One region of the Pedococcus soli genome, then DNA from elsewhere that is predicted to be linked to it. Evidence: predicted binding sites of a transcription regulator. Region 1 holds the regulator's gene; the other holds the start of a gene.
What was found. Region 1 encodes LexA, which represses DNA repair genes until DNA is damaged. Its sites were predicted from a motif close to TCGAACANNTGTTCGA; they were not measured.

Region 1 (7,012 bases):
CGCCCGGCTTGCGGACGTTGACCTCGTAGTCCTCGCACCCGGGGACGACCTTGGCGATGTGGTGGCGGATGGCGCGGTAGTCGTCGCGCATCGCCTTCCACTGCAGGCCGTACCGGTCCCCGAGCGTCGCCTCGGCGATGCGGGTGACGATGTCGACCTCGGACTTGAGCTGGGGGCTGGCCGGCTCCAGCGGGCCGCGCGACGCGTGCACCGAGCACGTGGAGTCCTCGACCGAGATCCACTGGGCCCCGCTGGCCTGGATGTCCTTCTCGGTGCGGCCCTTGGTGGGCAGGATCAGGGCGGTCTCGCCGCAGACGAGGTGGGAGCGGTTGATCTTGGTGGACACCTGCACGGTCATGCGGACCTTGCGCATCGCGGGGATCGCGATGTCGGTGTCCGACACGGCCTGCACGAAGTTGCCGCCGAGCCCCATGAAGAAGTGGACCTTGCCGTCGCGCATGCCACGCAGGGAGTCCACGACGTCGAGGCCGTGCTCACGCGGCGGGTCGAAGCCGAACTCCTTCTGGAGCGCGTCGAGGAACGTCGCCGGGGGCCGCTCCCAGATGCCCATGGTGCGGTCGCCCTGGACGTTCGAGTGGCCGCGGACGGGAAGGAGGCCCGCCCCCTCACGGCCGATGTTGCCCTGTGCGAGGGCGAGGTTGACGACCTCCTTGATGGTGGCGACCCCGTTGCGGTGCTGGGTCAGGCCCATCGCCCAGCAGTAGACCGTCCGGGTCGACCCGCGCAGCATCTCGGCAGCCTGGGTGATGAGCTCACGGGACAGCCCGGTGACCTCGACGACCTGGTCCCAGTCGACGGCGCGGACGTGGTCGCGCCACTGCTCGAACCCCGTCGAGTGGGTGGCGATGAACTCGTGGTCGAGCGCGTCCCACTCGACGAGCAGCGACCCGATCGCCTGGAACAGCGCGAGGTCGCCGTTGACCTTCACCGGCAGGTGCAGGTCGGCCATCGCCGTGCCGTGGCCGACGACGCCCTTGGGCTTCTGCGGGTTCTTGAACCGCACGAGCCCTGCCTCGCGCAGCGGGTTGATCGAGATGATCTTGGCGCCGTTCGCCTTGGCGATCTCGAGGGCGGACAGCATTCGCGGGTGGTTCGTGCCGGGGTTCTGGCCGGCGATGACGATGACCGAGGCCGTGTGCACGTCGTCGAGGGTGACGCTGGCCTTGCCGATGCCGATGGACTCCTGCAGCGCGATGCTCGTGGACTCGTGGCACATGTTCGAGCAGTCCGGCAGGTTGTTGGTGCCGAACGCGCGGACGAACAGCTGGTACGCGAACGCCGACTCGTTGGAGGCGCGGCCCGAGGTGTAGAAGGTCGCCTCGTCCGGACTCGCGAGCGAGCGCAGCTCGGCGCCGATGAGGTCGAACGCCTCGTCCCACTCGATCGGCTCGTAGTGCGTCCCGCCCGGACGCTTGACCATCGGGTGGGTGATGCGGCCCTGCTGGCCGAGCCAGTGCTCGGTGTGGGCGTCGAGCTCGGCGATGCTGTGCTGGGCGAAGAACTCGGGGGTGGCCCGGTCGCGGGTGGCCTCCTCGGCGACCGCCTTGGCACCGTTCTCGCAGAACTCGGCCGTGTGCCGGTGACCGGGATCGGGGTCCGGCCAGGCGCAGCTCATGCAGTCGAAGCCCTCGGCCTGGTTGAGCTTGAGGAGCGTCTGGGCCGTCCGCTTGAGGCCCATGTGGTCGATGGAGCGCTTCATCGACACCGCCACCGCCGTCGGACCGGCGGCGTGGTCCTCCTGGCCCTTGACCACCAGGTCGGCCTCGGAGTAGTCGCTCTCGTCGTGCTTGCCCATGCGTGAACCTCGTTCTCCGGGTGCCTGGCGTTGCCGGGCGCGTGCCGCGCGGGCCCCGGTCCGGAACCTGCGCCTTCACCCCGAACGTACCCAGTCCCACCCGAACCATGCGCGCCCGGGATGCCCGATCCCCGGTGACCACCCGTGTGCCGCCGCGGGGGTCGGTCCACGGCGGCACACGGGGGAGCTGGGGGAGGGCGGCCGGGGCGCGGCCTCGGTAGCGCTCGGCAGGGCTCGGTAGAGCTCAGTCGGCCCGGACTCGGCTGGGTGGGTCCGGGCGCGGCTCAGACTCGGCGCAGGACCGCCGTGACCTTGCCGAGGATCGTGGCGTGGTCGCCGTCGATCGGCTCGAACGCGTCGTTGTGCGGCATGAGCCAGACCTTGCCGTCCTTGCGCTTGAACGTCTTGACGGTCGCCTCGTTGTCGAGCATCGCCGCGACGATGTCGCCGTTGTCGGCGGTCGGCTGCTGGCGCACGACCACCCAGTCGCCGTCGCAGATGGCGGCGTCGATCATCGACTCGCCGACGACCTGGAGCAGGAAGAGCTGCCCCTCGCCCACGATCTGCCGGGGCAGCGGGAAGACGTCCTCGACGGTCTCCTCGGCGAGGATCGGCACACCGGCGGCGATCCGGCCGAGCACCGGGACGTACGACGCCTCGGGACGCCGGTCGTTCATCCCCGTCTCGTCGAACACCGCCGTCTCGTCCTCGACGCTCGCCCCACCGCGGTAGCCGCGCATGTCGGCCGTCGAGTCGGGGGAGACGACCTCGATCGCGCGAGGGCGGTTGGGGTCGCGGCGCAGGAAGCCCTTGCGCTCCAGGGTGGACAGCTGGTGGGCCACCGAGCTGGGGGAGGTGAGACCGACGGCCTCACCGATCTCGCGCAGGCTCGGGGGGTACCCGCGGCGGTCCACCGAGTTGCGGATCACCTCGAGGACCCGGCGCTGGCGGACGGTCAGACCGTCACCCCGATCGCGGTCGGGGAGCTCCTTGACGTTGTCCTCGCTCATGCCGTTTCCTCGTTTCCGCAGGTCAGGTGGCGTATGCCGCCGTGCTCAGTGCTGTGACGGGTGGGACTGTCAGTGGCCTCTGGTGTGCTGTGAGGCATGAACACAGCGTATGGCGTTCGAACGTCAGTGCCAAACATGTGTTCGAGGCGTGTCTTGAGAAGTTCGAACATGCGTGCTAGAAATCAGCCTAGAGGAACTTCGTACAACCGTTCGAAGGGCTTCGGCCACCTGACCACCACGGAGGACCAGATGAGTGCAGCAGTTGCTTGGGACGTCGCCCCCGCCCCCGTGCGGATGCCCGTTCGGCCCGTGCGCCCGCAGCTCGTCTCGGTGCCCACCGGTGAGGACGTCGTCATCCGTCCGGCGGCGCCGTTGCGGCTGACCCGCGCCGGCCGCCTGGCGATCACCGTGTCCGTGGCCATCACGGCGGTGGTCCTCGCGATCAGCCTGCTCTCGGGGGGCGCGTCCGCAGCGGTCATCGACCACTCGACGACGGTCCAGTCCGGTCAGACCCTCTCCGAGGTCGCGTCGGCCCAGCTGCCGCAGCTGCCGGTCACCGAGGCCGTCGCCCGCATCCAGGTCGCCAACGACCTGACGGGGTCCAACGTCCACGCCGGGCAGACGCTGCTCATCCCGGCCGCCGGCTGAGCGAGGTCACCCCACCCATCACCCGGCATCGGGCGGCGCGGAGAGATCTCCGTGTGAGGGGCGCTCAGGGTTTCGGCGTGATCTTCGGTAGGGCCTTCACGGCCTTGATGTGTCGGTACTTCAACGCCCCGGTGGTGGTGGCGCGGCTGAGGGCGACGTGGTCGACGAGGACCGGTTCACTCAGCTCGGCGATCGGCATCGAGGTCGAGTAGTAGGCGATCCCGCCCCTCATCCGGTACACGACGCCCTTGGTCGTCCGGAGCATCGTCGTGTCGGCAGGCACCGCTCGCAGGCGGTTGTAGGCGCCGCCGTCACCGGCCCGGTCGATGGCCACCTGGTCGACGATCGTCGTGGCCTTGCTTCCGCCGACGTTCGCCCATGCCGAGACGTGGATCGGGGCGCCGCCGGCCATCCGGTAGATCTCCGCCCGCTGCGCGCCCTTGATGAACGTCCCGTCGGGGATGGTGGCCGGCAGGGTGGCGAGGGCGCTGGCCGAGACGGCCATCGTGGCCTTGGCACCGCCGAATGCTGCCCACGTGCTCACGTAGACCGGTGTGGTCCCGACCAGCCGGTAGATCTGCCCGTTCTCCCGGACCTTGAGGAAGCTCCCGGATGCCGGTGGCTGGTAGGGCTGGTCCTTGAAGTGCAGGAAGTTGCTGGGCCAGTTCGCGTCGCCGCGCGGGATGGTCATCCGGGAGGAGTAGCCAGTCCAGGCCGAGTCCGACACGACGATGTAGGAGCTCGTGACCTCTTCCACGTACCCCACGTGGCCGTTGCCGGGCGCGTAGTGGCTGCCGTAGTTCCACTGGGCGATCGCCCCGGTCTTGGCCGTCTGGTCGACCTTGATGCCGCGGTTGCGGGCGCTGGTGGCCCAGCTGCCGCCGCTGCCCATGGCGCTCTGCTGCTTCACCCCGTTCTTCATCAGCCGGTAGGCCGCATAGTTCACGCAGTTGTTCCCACTGGAGTTCACCGGGTACCCCCACACCGACTTCCCGGCGTACCCCGAGAACGAGATGCAGGCGATGGAGTTGGCCTTGCACTCGCGGGAGAGGGTCGCGGCTGAGGCCGGTGGCGCGGTGACCGCGAGTCCGGCCAGGACGACGAGGGCAAGGGTGCCGACGCGGGCGAGGAGGGGGGACAGTCGGGAACGCAGCATGACTTCCTGGGGGTGGGGGACAGGACAGCGCCAGGAGACGCGCATCGCCCCGCCGCGAGGGGTGGCGGCGGACAACCTGTTCAGGCTGGACCGACGGTGTCCGGTTTGTCAGGCAGATCCGGTAAGTCCAACCGTGTAATTCGCCTCCGGTCTCAGATCCCCGTGAGCTCGAGCCCTTTCCCGAGGAACTCGGCCAGCCGCAGTGCCGCGGCACGCACCGCCTGTCGGCCCCTGGCGTCGACGCTGGGGGCCAACCGGATGTCGACCTCGACGACGTCTGCCCGGACGGTGCGCTTCCAGGAGCCGACGTTGGTCTGGTCGAGGACGACCGTGGCCCAGAACGGGTCAGGGTGCTCGGCCAACGGGTGGTCCGTCGCCACCGGGAAGTTCACGGCCGGGTAGCTGAGCACCACCTCGTCGTAGACCGGGAAGAGGTGTGCCGCGGGGGCGGCCGGGCTGCGGCGCGGCACGACGGCAGGGTCGAACCAGTGCGGTGTCCCGTCGACGTCCACCACGTCCAGGTCGTCGCCCAGGTCGGCCAGCGCGGCCCTGGTCCCCGCGACGGTGAGCGACGACCACCGGGTGAAGTCCCTGATGCCGGCCGGTCCGTGCCCGCTGAAGAACCGGCGCACGAGCTCGCGGTGCGCGTCGTCGTGGTCGAGGTGCGTGGCCGGTGGCACGACGTCGTCGACCAGCGCGTACGAGTGGTGCACCCCCTTGACCGGTCCGGAGCACACCAGCCCCCGCAGCTCGGCGACCATGATCAGGTGTCCGAGCTGTTCGCCCGGCCTGATCGGTGATCGCCTCTCCACGAACAGCTCGCCGAGCTCGGGGCGGGTGCGGAACTGCCTGTCCTGCAACAGCTCAGCCAGCAGGGTGAGTCCGCCGTCGAGCCGCCGCGGGTCGTCGAGCCCGAGCTGCCGGTGCCGACCGGCGCTGGCGGCGAGGACCCGGGGAGAGGTCAGCGCGAGGATCCAGCGCAGGTCCTCGCGGGCGACGAAGTGCCACGTCGGCCGCAGGACGTGGGTGCGCACGAAGGTGCCGGCATCGAGCTCGCGGCGCACCGTGGCATACGTGCTCCTGCGGGTGCGCAGGCCCAGGGAGAAGAAGGCGTGGTCACGCTCCTGGCTCTGCACGCACGTGAGCAGCCGCACGGCCTCGGTCGCGGTGCGCAGCGGGGCGGAGGTGAGGCGTTGCGTCGCGAGGCGCTGGGACAGGACGCGCGAGGGATCCATGGCGCCATCCTCTCGAAACGAGCCGCGCACGGGGCGATCATGGAGGTATGGAGCAGAGCGCCACCATCGACATCGCCGCCCCGCCGGATCGCGTCTGGCAGGTCCTGTCGGACGTCGAGCACTGGCCGGAGTGGACCGACACGGTGCGGTGGGTGCGGCGGGTCGACGACGGGCCGCTGCGCACGGGCTCGCAGGCCAAGATCAGCCAGCCACGGATCCCGACCGTGGACTACGTGGTCACCGAGCTGGAGCCGGGGAGGTCGTTCACCTGGGTCAGCGGCGGCGGTGCAGCCCTGACCACGGCACGGCACGTCCTCGAACCCCTGCCCGGCGGCGGGACGCGGGTGCTGCTGTCCGTGAAGCAGGAGGGATGGCTCGGCTCGTTCGTCGGGCGGTTCTACCGGGGGCTCACCGACCGGTACCTCGCGACCGAGGCCGCAGGCCTGAAGGCACGGTCCGAACAGGCCTGAGGTCGTCAGCGTGGGTCGTCAGCGGAGGTCGTCAGCGGAGGTCGCGGCGCATCACGAGGCGCGGCATCCTGCTGGCCACGGCGTCGGTGGTGCCGATGACCTCGAACCCTGCCTTCTCGAACATCCCGCGGGTGCCCACGAACGCCATGGTCAGGTCCATCCGCCCCGGCGGGTCGACCGGGTGGGCCTCCACCGCGGGCGCTCCGTGCGACGCGGCATACGACACCGCGCCCTCGAGGAGCTGGTGGGTGACGCCGCGCCGGCGGAAGCCGGAACGGACCACCACGCAGATGATGCTCCAGACGGGGACGTCGTCGACGCGTCGGATGAGCTTCGAGGCCTCCAGGCGGGGGATCTCGGTCCGCGGGCTGATGCTGCACCAGCCGACCGGTGTGCCGTCCAGGTAGGTGACGACTCCGGGTGGGTGGTCCCGCTCGCAGAGGGCGCGCATCGCGTTCTGCCGGCTCCCGCCGCCGAGCTCGCGGATCTGGGGCGCCGCGAGCCGGTGCGACAGGCACCAGCAGTGGTTCTCGCGACGGTTGGGGTTGACGATGTCGGCGAAGTCGTCGAACCGCTCGGGCGTGACCGGGTGCGTCTCCCACTGCTCAGCCATGGACCCACTCAACCACCGCGCGCCGACAGCGCGCGGCGGTCGGGGGAAGGACTCAGCGGGCGAG
Region 2 (7,012 bases), 220 kb from region 1:
CCGCAGCGGCGAGCAGAACCGTTCCATGAGCAGGTTGTAGCGGATCGGGTCGACCCCGCTGATGCCGAGCAGGTAGTTGACCAGCGACCCCGCCCCCGACCCGCGCGCGGCGACGCGGACCCCCATCTCCCGGATGAGGTCGACGACCTCGGCGACCGTGAGGAAGTAGGTGGGGTAGCCCAGCTCGGCGATGACCTTGAGCTCCTCGGTGAGCCGGCGCTCGACCGCGGCGAACTCCTTCTCCCCGATGCCGGGGTAGCGGCCCCCGACGGCTGCGCGGCAGCGCTGCTCCAGCCTGGCCTGCGGGCTCTCCCCCGGCTCGATCTTCAACGTATGGGGCTCGGGCAGGTGGACCGAGCCGATGCCGAGGTCGTGCCGGGCGCTCTGGGCGCACGACAGCCCCACGGCCAGGGTGCGCTGGAGCAGCTCGTCGGCGCGACCACGGTCGCCGCCGGTGACCTCGAGGGCGACGGCATGCATGCTCGGGGTCGCGGCGAGGTGGGCGGCGTCGGTGACCCGGTCGAGGTGACGGGTGTCGAGGGCGACCAGCCGCCGCGCCGCGTCGAGCAGGTCGACCACGGCCGACTCCCCCGGGTCGACGTGGCGCACCGCGGCGGTGAGCACCGCGGGGACACCCTGCTCGTCGGCGAGGCCGAGCAGCCGGCGGGCGTGGCTGCGGGACGCCGGGGTGCCCTCGGGGCCGCCGTGGCAGACCACCTCGATCGCGACCGCGCCCGCCGGCAGCCGTCGTCGCCACGCGTCGAGCAGGACCCGCGCCCGGTCGACGCGCTTGACCAGCAGCGCCCGGCCCACGTCGGAGTCGGGTCCGAGCAGGACCAGCAGCGGGCTGGCGTGGTCCCGGCTGGACCGGGGGTCGCCGCCACGCCAGCAGCCTGCGGCGACGACCGCGGCCGAGGTCACCGGCACCCCTCGCTCCCCGCGCAGGTGGGTCTCGGTCACCAACCGGCACAGCGCCGCCCACCCGACTCCTGCCGGGACCCCGCCGGCCCGGCCCCGGGCCAGCACGGTGACCCGCGGGTGGCGGGGGTCGCGGTCGGCGCCACCCCGGGCGGGGGTGCGCGGCGGACGGCTCGGCTGCTGCGGTGGCTGCTGCAGTGGCTGTTGGGCGGAGGAGGGGGCGGCGGACCGGGAGGAGTATGCGGCGTGGTCGCGTCGTCCCTCACCCGCCCCACCGTGGTCGCCCGGGGCGTCCGGCCCCACGGCGAGGTCGACGCCGAGGACCGGGGCGATCCCCGCCGCGGTGGCGGCCTGGACGAACCGGACCGCGCCGTAGAGGCCGTCGCGGTCGGTGAGCGCGAGGACCGGCTGCCGGTGCTGGGCGGCGCGCTCGACCAGCGCCTCGGGGGTGGAGGTGCCGTAGCGCATCGAGAACCCCGAGGCGACGTGCAGGTGCACGAACTCCGCCGCCGGGCCGGCACCGCCGCTCATGGCGCTGCGCGCGTCGAGCCGGCAGAGCTCGAGCCGGCGGAGGTCGTCGCGAGGGCGGTGGGTACGAGCACCTCGTCGTGGCTGCCCGGCTGGACCGGCAGCCCGAGGCTGCGGCAGACCAGGTCGAGGAACACCTCGGACTGCCGGATCAGGTCGTCGGCCTCCCGGGCGCTGTGGGGCTGGCCGCGCCGGGCCGTCACGAGCTCGAAGAACTCGGCCCACTCCGCGAGCTCCGGGGCCACCGTCGGCAGCAGCTCCCACAGGGAGCGCGGCCCGCAGTGGCCGTCCGGGGTGGCGCGGGCGGCGACGAGGGCGGCAGCGGCGCGCAACGCACCGAGCTGGGCCTGCAGGTAGCGCTGGGACACCTCCCGGCTCTGGCACGCCTCGAGCAGGGAGTGCCGGGACCGGTCGAGCAGGTCGAGGCTGGCGCCCGCGCTGTGCCTGGTGCCGGTCGCGGAGGCGTCCACGGTGATGGTCGCCATCTCAGTCCGCCACGCGCAGCAGCCGCCAGCGCAGGCCGCGGTCCTGGTGGTCCGCACCGAGGTCGTAGACACCGACCGCGGCGCACCGGCCGGCACTGGCCTCCACCCGCCACACCTGGCGCTCCCGGGCGTCGGTGAGGACGTCGTTGCTGCCCTGCTCGCGCGCCTCGCGCCACCACGGCCGACGCTCCTGCCAGCGGTCGAGGACCGCCCGCACGACGTAGAGCCGACCCCGCCACACGAACGCCTCGGGTCCCGGGGTCGTGGGACCGTCCTCGACGGGGACACCGTGGACGCCTTCGGGACCGGGGGCACCGGGAGCACCGGGGGCACCGGTCGCCGTCTGGCGGACCTCGATGGGTTCTTCGTACCGGCGCACCACGAGCAGGCTCCTTCGTCAGGGCAGGGTGGAATGGTGTTGCTCTGGCCCTGCAGGGGACGGGGTCGAGGCGCCCGCTGCGGGCCAGAGCCCCACGGTGGTCCCTGGGCGCGGACGGCAGGTGGCGGGAGTCGTCCGCCCTGCTGGTCGCCCGGTCCTTCGGTGGAACCATTCGAACAGATGTTCGATATGAAGAACCGTACACCTGCCCTCGGACAGCTCGTCAAGAGCGACGGCGCGTCGTCGCCACCCGGGCGCGTCGCCGTCGACGCTCCAGCGCTGGTGGCCGTCGGCAGCCACCCCTAGGCTCCGGACATGAGCCCGCCCGAGCCGGTCGCTCCACCCCCCGCCGAGGTCCGCGACCTCACCGGCCACCCCGCCGTGCAGCGGGTCCTGGCCACGCTCGCCGTGCACAGCGTCGACCCCGAGCTGGTCAGCCTGCCCGACGCCGTCCGCACCGCCGCCGCGGCCGCCGCGGCCATCGGCGTCACCCCGGCCGAGATCGCGAACTCACTGATCTTCCGCGCCCACGACGAGCAGGGCACGATCACCCCGCTGCTCGTGCTCACCTCGGGTGCCCACCAGGTCGACCTCGTCAAGGTCGCCGAGCTGCTCGACGGCGTGGACCACGTCGACCGCGCCGACGCCGACTTCGTCCGCGCCGCGACCGGGTTCGCCATCGGCGGCGTCGCCCCGGTCGGCCACCCGGCCCCGATCCGCACCGTCGTCGACGTGTCGCTGAGCCGCTACCGCCACGTCTGGGCCGCCGCCGGCCACAGCCACACCGTCTACCGCACCACCTACGAGGAGCTGCTGCGCGTCACCGCCGGGCACGCCATGGAAGTGGCCTGACCGCGCCATACCGCCGACGGGCGCGCCCGGCCGCTCAGGTGCGGTGCGCCTCGTGGATGCACAGGACGTTCCCGTCGGGGTCGACGAACCACGCGGCCCGCTCCCCCGCGAAGTCCGCGATGTGGTCCTGCGTCTGCAACCCCGGGAGGTCGTAGTCCTCGAACACCACGCCCTTGCCCTCGAGCTCGGCGATCTCGGCTGCGACGTCCGGGACCTCCCACGTCAGGGCGGTGCTCGGGTTCTGCGAGCCGGTCTCCCGAGGCAGCAGCATGAGCACCGTGCCGCCGCTGAGCTCGTACATCAGGCTGCCCTCGGCGTTCGTCCCCTGGAACGGCAGGCCCAGCCGGTCGGAGTAGAACTCCTTCGCGCGATCGGTGTCCGTGACGGGAAGCATCGTCGCAACTGCACTCATGGCCAGTGACATGACCAGCACCTCCTTCAGGCACCTCCCAGCGTCCTCCCCGTCCGAGCCCTGGCGATCCACCAAAGTGGTGATCGCTCTGCGCCAGAATGGGCGACATGACCAGACCCAGGCCCGTCGAGTGCTGGCTCACCGACATGGACGGGGTGCTCGTCCACGAGGAGAGCGCCATCCCGGGGGCCGCCGAGTTCCTCGCCGCCCTCACCGAGCACGGGCGCCGGTTCCTCGTGCTGACCAACAACTCGATCTTCACCCCGCGCGACCTCCGGGCCAGGCTGCTGGCCAGCGGCATCGACGTGCCCGAGGAGTCGATCTGGACCTCGGCCCTGGCCACCGCACAGTTCCTCGACGACCAGCGACCCCGCGGGAGCGCGTTCGTCGTGGGCGAGTCCGGCCTGACGAACGCGCTCTACGACGTCGGCTACACGACCACCGAGCGCAACCCCGACTACGTCGTCCTCGGCGAGACCCGCACCTACTCGTTCGAGGCCATCACCAAGGCGATCCGGCTGATCGAGGGCGGGGCACGGTTCATCGCGACCAACCCCGACGTCAGCGGGCCGAGCCCGCAGGGCTCCCTGCCCGCGACGGGTTCGGTGGCCGCCCTGATCAGCGCCGCCACCGGCCGCCAGCCGTACTACATCGGCAAGCCCAACCCGCTGATGATGCGCAGCGCCCTCAACCGGATCGACGCGCACTCCGAGTCGACGGTGATGGTCGGCGACCGGATGGACACCGATGTCATCAGCGGCCTCGAGGCCGGCCTGCGGACGGTCCTCGTCCTGACGGGATCGACCCAGCGGCACCAGGTGGACCAGTTCCCCTACCAGCCGACGCGCGTCGTCGACTCGGTCGCCGACATCGTCCCGCTCGTGGCCGAGCTGCGCCCGCTCGACGGACCGTCCTAGCGGAGCCTGCTCGACGGACCGTCTTGACGGAGCCTGCTCGACGGACCGTCCTGGCGGGGGCCGAGGACGCTGTCGAGCAGCCCCGGGAAGGCCGCGTCCACCTCGTCGCGGCGCAGGGACACCAGCCGCTGTCGACCGTGGGGCTCGTTGCGGATCAGCCCGGCCTCGCGCAGCACCTTCATGAGGTGGGACTTGGTCGACTTGGGCAGGGCCGGGTTGGTCGCCCCGCACTGGGCCATCTCGAGGGGCCCGTCGACGAGGTCACGCACGATCTGCAGCCGGGCGGGGTCGCTCAGCGCGAAGAGCACGTCGGTCAGCGCGACGTCACCGAGGTCGGGGTGCACCAGCTCTGGCGTTCCACTCATGGTTCGACAATACTCGAACTGATTTCGCGCGATCGGGAATGCCCCACCTGCTGACACCGTTCGACAATTGTCGAACCAATGTCAGTCCCCCGAGTGTCGTCCCGAGAGGTTGCCGTCATGGCCGAGCGCACCACCCCCACCACGCTCCTGCCCGCCACGACACCCGCCGCGCCGTCGCGCCGGGAGCGTCGAGCGCGCCGACCCCACCGACCGGGCCGACTGGGTCGCGGCCCCGCCTTCACCACCGCCGTCGGTGCCGTCGCAGCCCTCATGGTCGGCGCCAGCGCCCCCTCCCCCTTCTACCCCGTCCTGCAGGCCCAGATCGGCTTCTCTGCCGGCACGATGACGACGATCTTCGGCGTCTACGCCCTCACCCTGCTCGCGACCCTGCTCGTCACCGGGTCGCTGTCCGACCACGTCGGCCGTCGTCCGGTCCTGGCCGTCGGCTTCGTCGTCCTCGCGGTGAGCATGCTCGGCTTCTGGCACGCCGACGACGTCACGACGCTGATGGTGTCCCGTGCCGTGCAGGGAGTCGCCGCCGGCCTGCTCATGTCGACGGTCTCCGCCGCCGCGGTCGACCTCGAACCCCCGACCCGTCCCGGGCTCGCCGCCACCGTCAACGGCGTGACCCCGATGGTGGGCCTGGCCGCGGGCGCCCTCGCCGCGGGTGCCGCCCTCGACTGGTCCCCCAGCGCACTGCCCGTCGTCTTCGGGACCCTCACCGCGGCCTACCTCGTCCTCGCGCTCGTCACCCTGGCCCTGCCGGAGACCTCACCCCGCCACGACGGCTGGCTGCGTTCCCTGCGGCCGCAGGTCGGCATCCCCGTCTCCGCGCGAAAAGCCTTCAACCGCAGCGCTTCCGCGCTCGTCGCCGGCTGGGCCACCGGTGGCCTCTACCTCTCGCTCGGCGCCCCGCTCGTCGCCTCGCTCGGTGGCCGTGACCACATCGCGCAGGGCGCGGCGGTCACGCTGCTCACCGGCACCGGCGGCCTCAGCTCCTACCTCGCGCGAGCCCGCTCCGCGCGGGCCGTCACCCTCTACGGCACCGTCATGCTCGCGGTCGGCACGGCGCTGACCCTGGTCGCGATGCACCTCGGGTCGCTGGTCGGGTTCCTGCTCGCCGTCGTCGTGGCGGGATCCGGCTTCGGCACGTCGTTCCTCGGGATCATGCGCTCGGTCACCCCCACCGTGGGCCCGGACCAGCGCGGCGAGCTCTTCTCCTCGGTCTTCGTCGTGAGCTACCTCGCCTTCGGGCTCCCTGCCGTGGCAGCGGGTTTCGCGGTGCCGCACCTCGGCCTCGAGACGACCGCGACCGTGTATGGCGTCGTCGTCGCCGTGCTCTCCGCCGCGGCGGCGCTCCTGCGCCGCTTCACCACGCGGGACTGACCACCGCGATCTGAGTACGGGTACGGATGCCGGACCCTGCCGGTCGACGGCAGGCTCGACGCGTCGCAGTCGGGGGAATGCGACAGCGCGGGGTACGAGCCGCGGGCGCAGTCAGGAGGGGAGGCCGCGTCGGGCTCGTGCCCCGTCAGATCCGGGTCAGTGCAGGCCGAGGTTGCGGTGCACCTCGAGGGTCGCCGTCGAGCGGTTCATGGTGATGAAGTGCAGCCCGGGCGCGCCCTCGCCGAGCATGCGGTTGGCCAGCTCGGTGGCGATCTGGACGCCCACCTCACGGGTGGCGGCAGGATCCCCCGACACCGCCTCCAACCGTGACACGACCGTCTCGGGCAGCGGCGTCCCCATGAGCTGGGACATCCGGGCGACCTGCTTGAAGTTCGTGACGGGCATGAGCCCGGGGGTGATCGGCAGGTCCGGGCGACGGGCTGCGACGGCGTCCCGCAGGCGCAGGTAGCTCTCGGCGTCGAAGACCATCTGGGTGATCGCGAAGCTCGCGCCCGCGTCGGCCTTGCGCACCATCACCTCGACGTCGTGCTCGAAGCTCGGCGAGGCCGGGTGGACGTCGGGGAACGCAGCCACACCGATGGTGAAGTCTCCCAACGACTTCACCAGCCCGACCAGGTCGGTGGCGTGGTTGAGGCCCTCGGGGTGGGGCACCCACTGCCCGCCGGGGTCGCCCGGCGGGTCACCGCGCAGGGCGAGGATGTTGCGCACACCCGAGGCGGCATACAGGCCCACGACCTGGCGCAGGGCGG

Region 2: the regulator LexA is predicted to act here: its motif matches at 2,483-2,498, upstream of ACYVKF_RS18875 (YbaK/EbsC family protein).

Annotation. Positions count from the first base shown of each region.
Region 1 covers NZ_BAAGSF010000006.1:979,416-986,427, reverse strand. The annotation lists gene ACYVKF_RS19880 (FdhF/YdeP family oxidoreductase) at 1-1,816, opposite strand, end outside; gene lexA (transcriptional repressor LexA) at 2,101-2,826, opposite strand; gene ACYVKF_RS19870 (LysM peptidoglycan-binding domain-containing protein) at 3,076-3,474, shown strand; gene ACYVKF_RS19865 (CHAP domain-containing protein) at 3,539-4,630, opposite strand; gene ACYVKF_RS19860 (winged helix DNA-binding domain-containing protein) at 4,783-5,865, opposite strand; gene ACYVKF_RS19855 (SRPBCC family protein) at 5,913-6,335, shown strand; gene ACYVKF_RS19850 (GNAT family N-acetyltransferase) at 6,367-6,948, opposite strand; gene ACYVKF_RS19845 (SDR family NAD(P)-dependent oxidoreductase) at 7,001-7,012, opposite strand, start outside.
Region 2 covers NZ_BAAGSF010000006.1:757,011-764,022, forward strand. The annotation lists gene ACYVKF_RS18860 (DNA polymerase III subunit alpha) at 1-1,449, opposite strand, end outside; gene ACYVKF_RS18865 (SAV_6107 family HEPN domain-containing protein) at 1,446-1,931, opposite strand; gene ACYVKF_RS18870 (DUF6504 family protein) at 1,933-2,313, opposite strand; gene ACYVKF_RS18875 (YbaK/EbsC family protein) at 2,626-3,162, shown strand; gene ACYVKF_RS18880 (VOC family protein) at 3,197-3,586, opposite strand; gene ACYVKF_RS18885 (HAD-IIA family hydrolase) at 3,682-4,491, shown strand; gene ACYVKF_RS18890 (ArsR/SmtB family transcription factor) at 4,488-4,856, opposite strand; gene ACYVKF_RS18895 (MFS transporter) at 4,974-6,242, shown strand; gene metF (methylenetetrahydrofolate reductase [NAD(P)H]) at 6,399-7,012, opposite strand, start outside.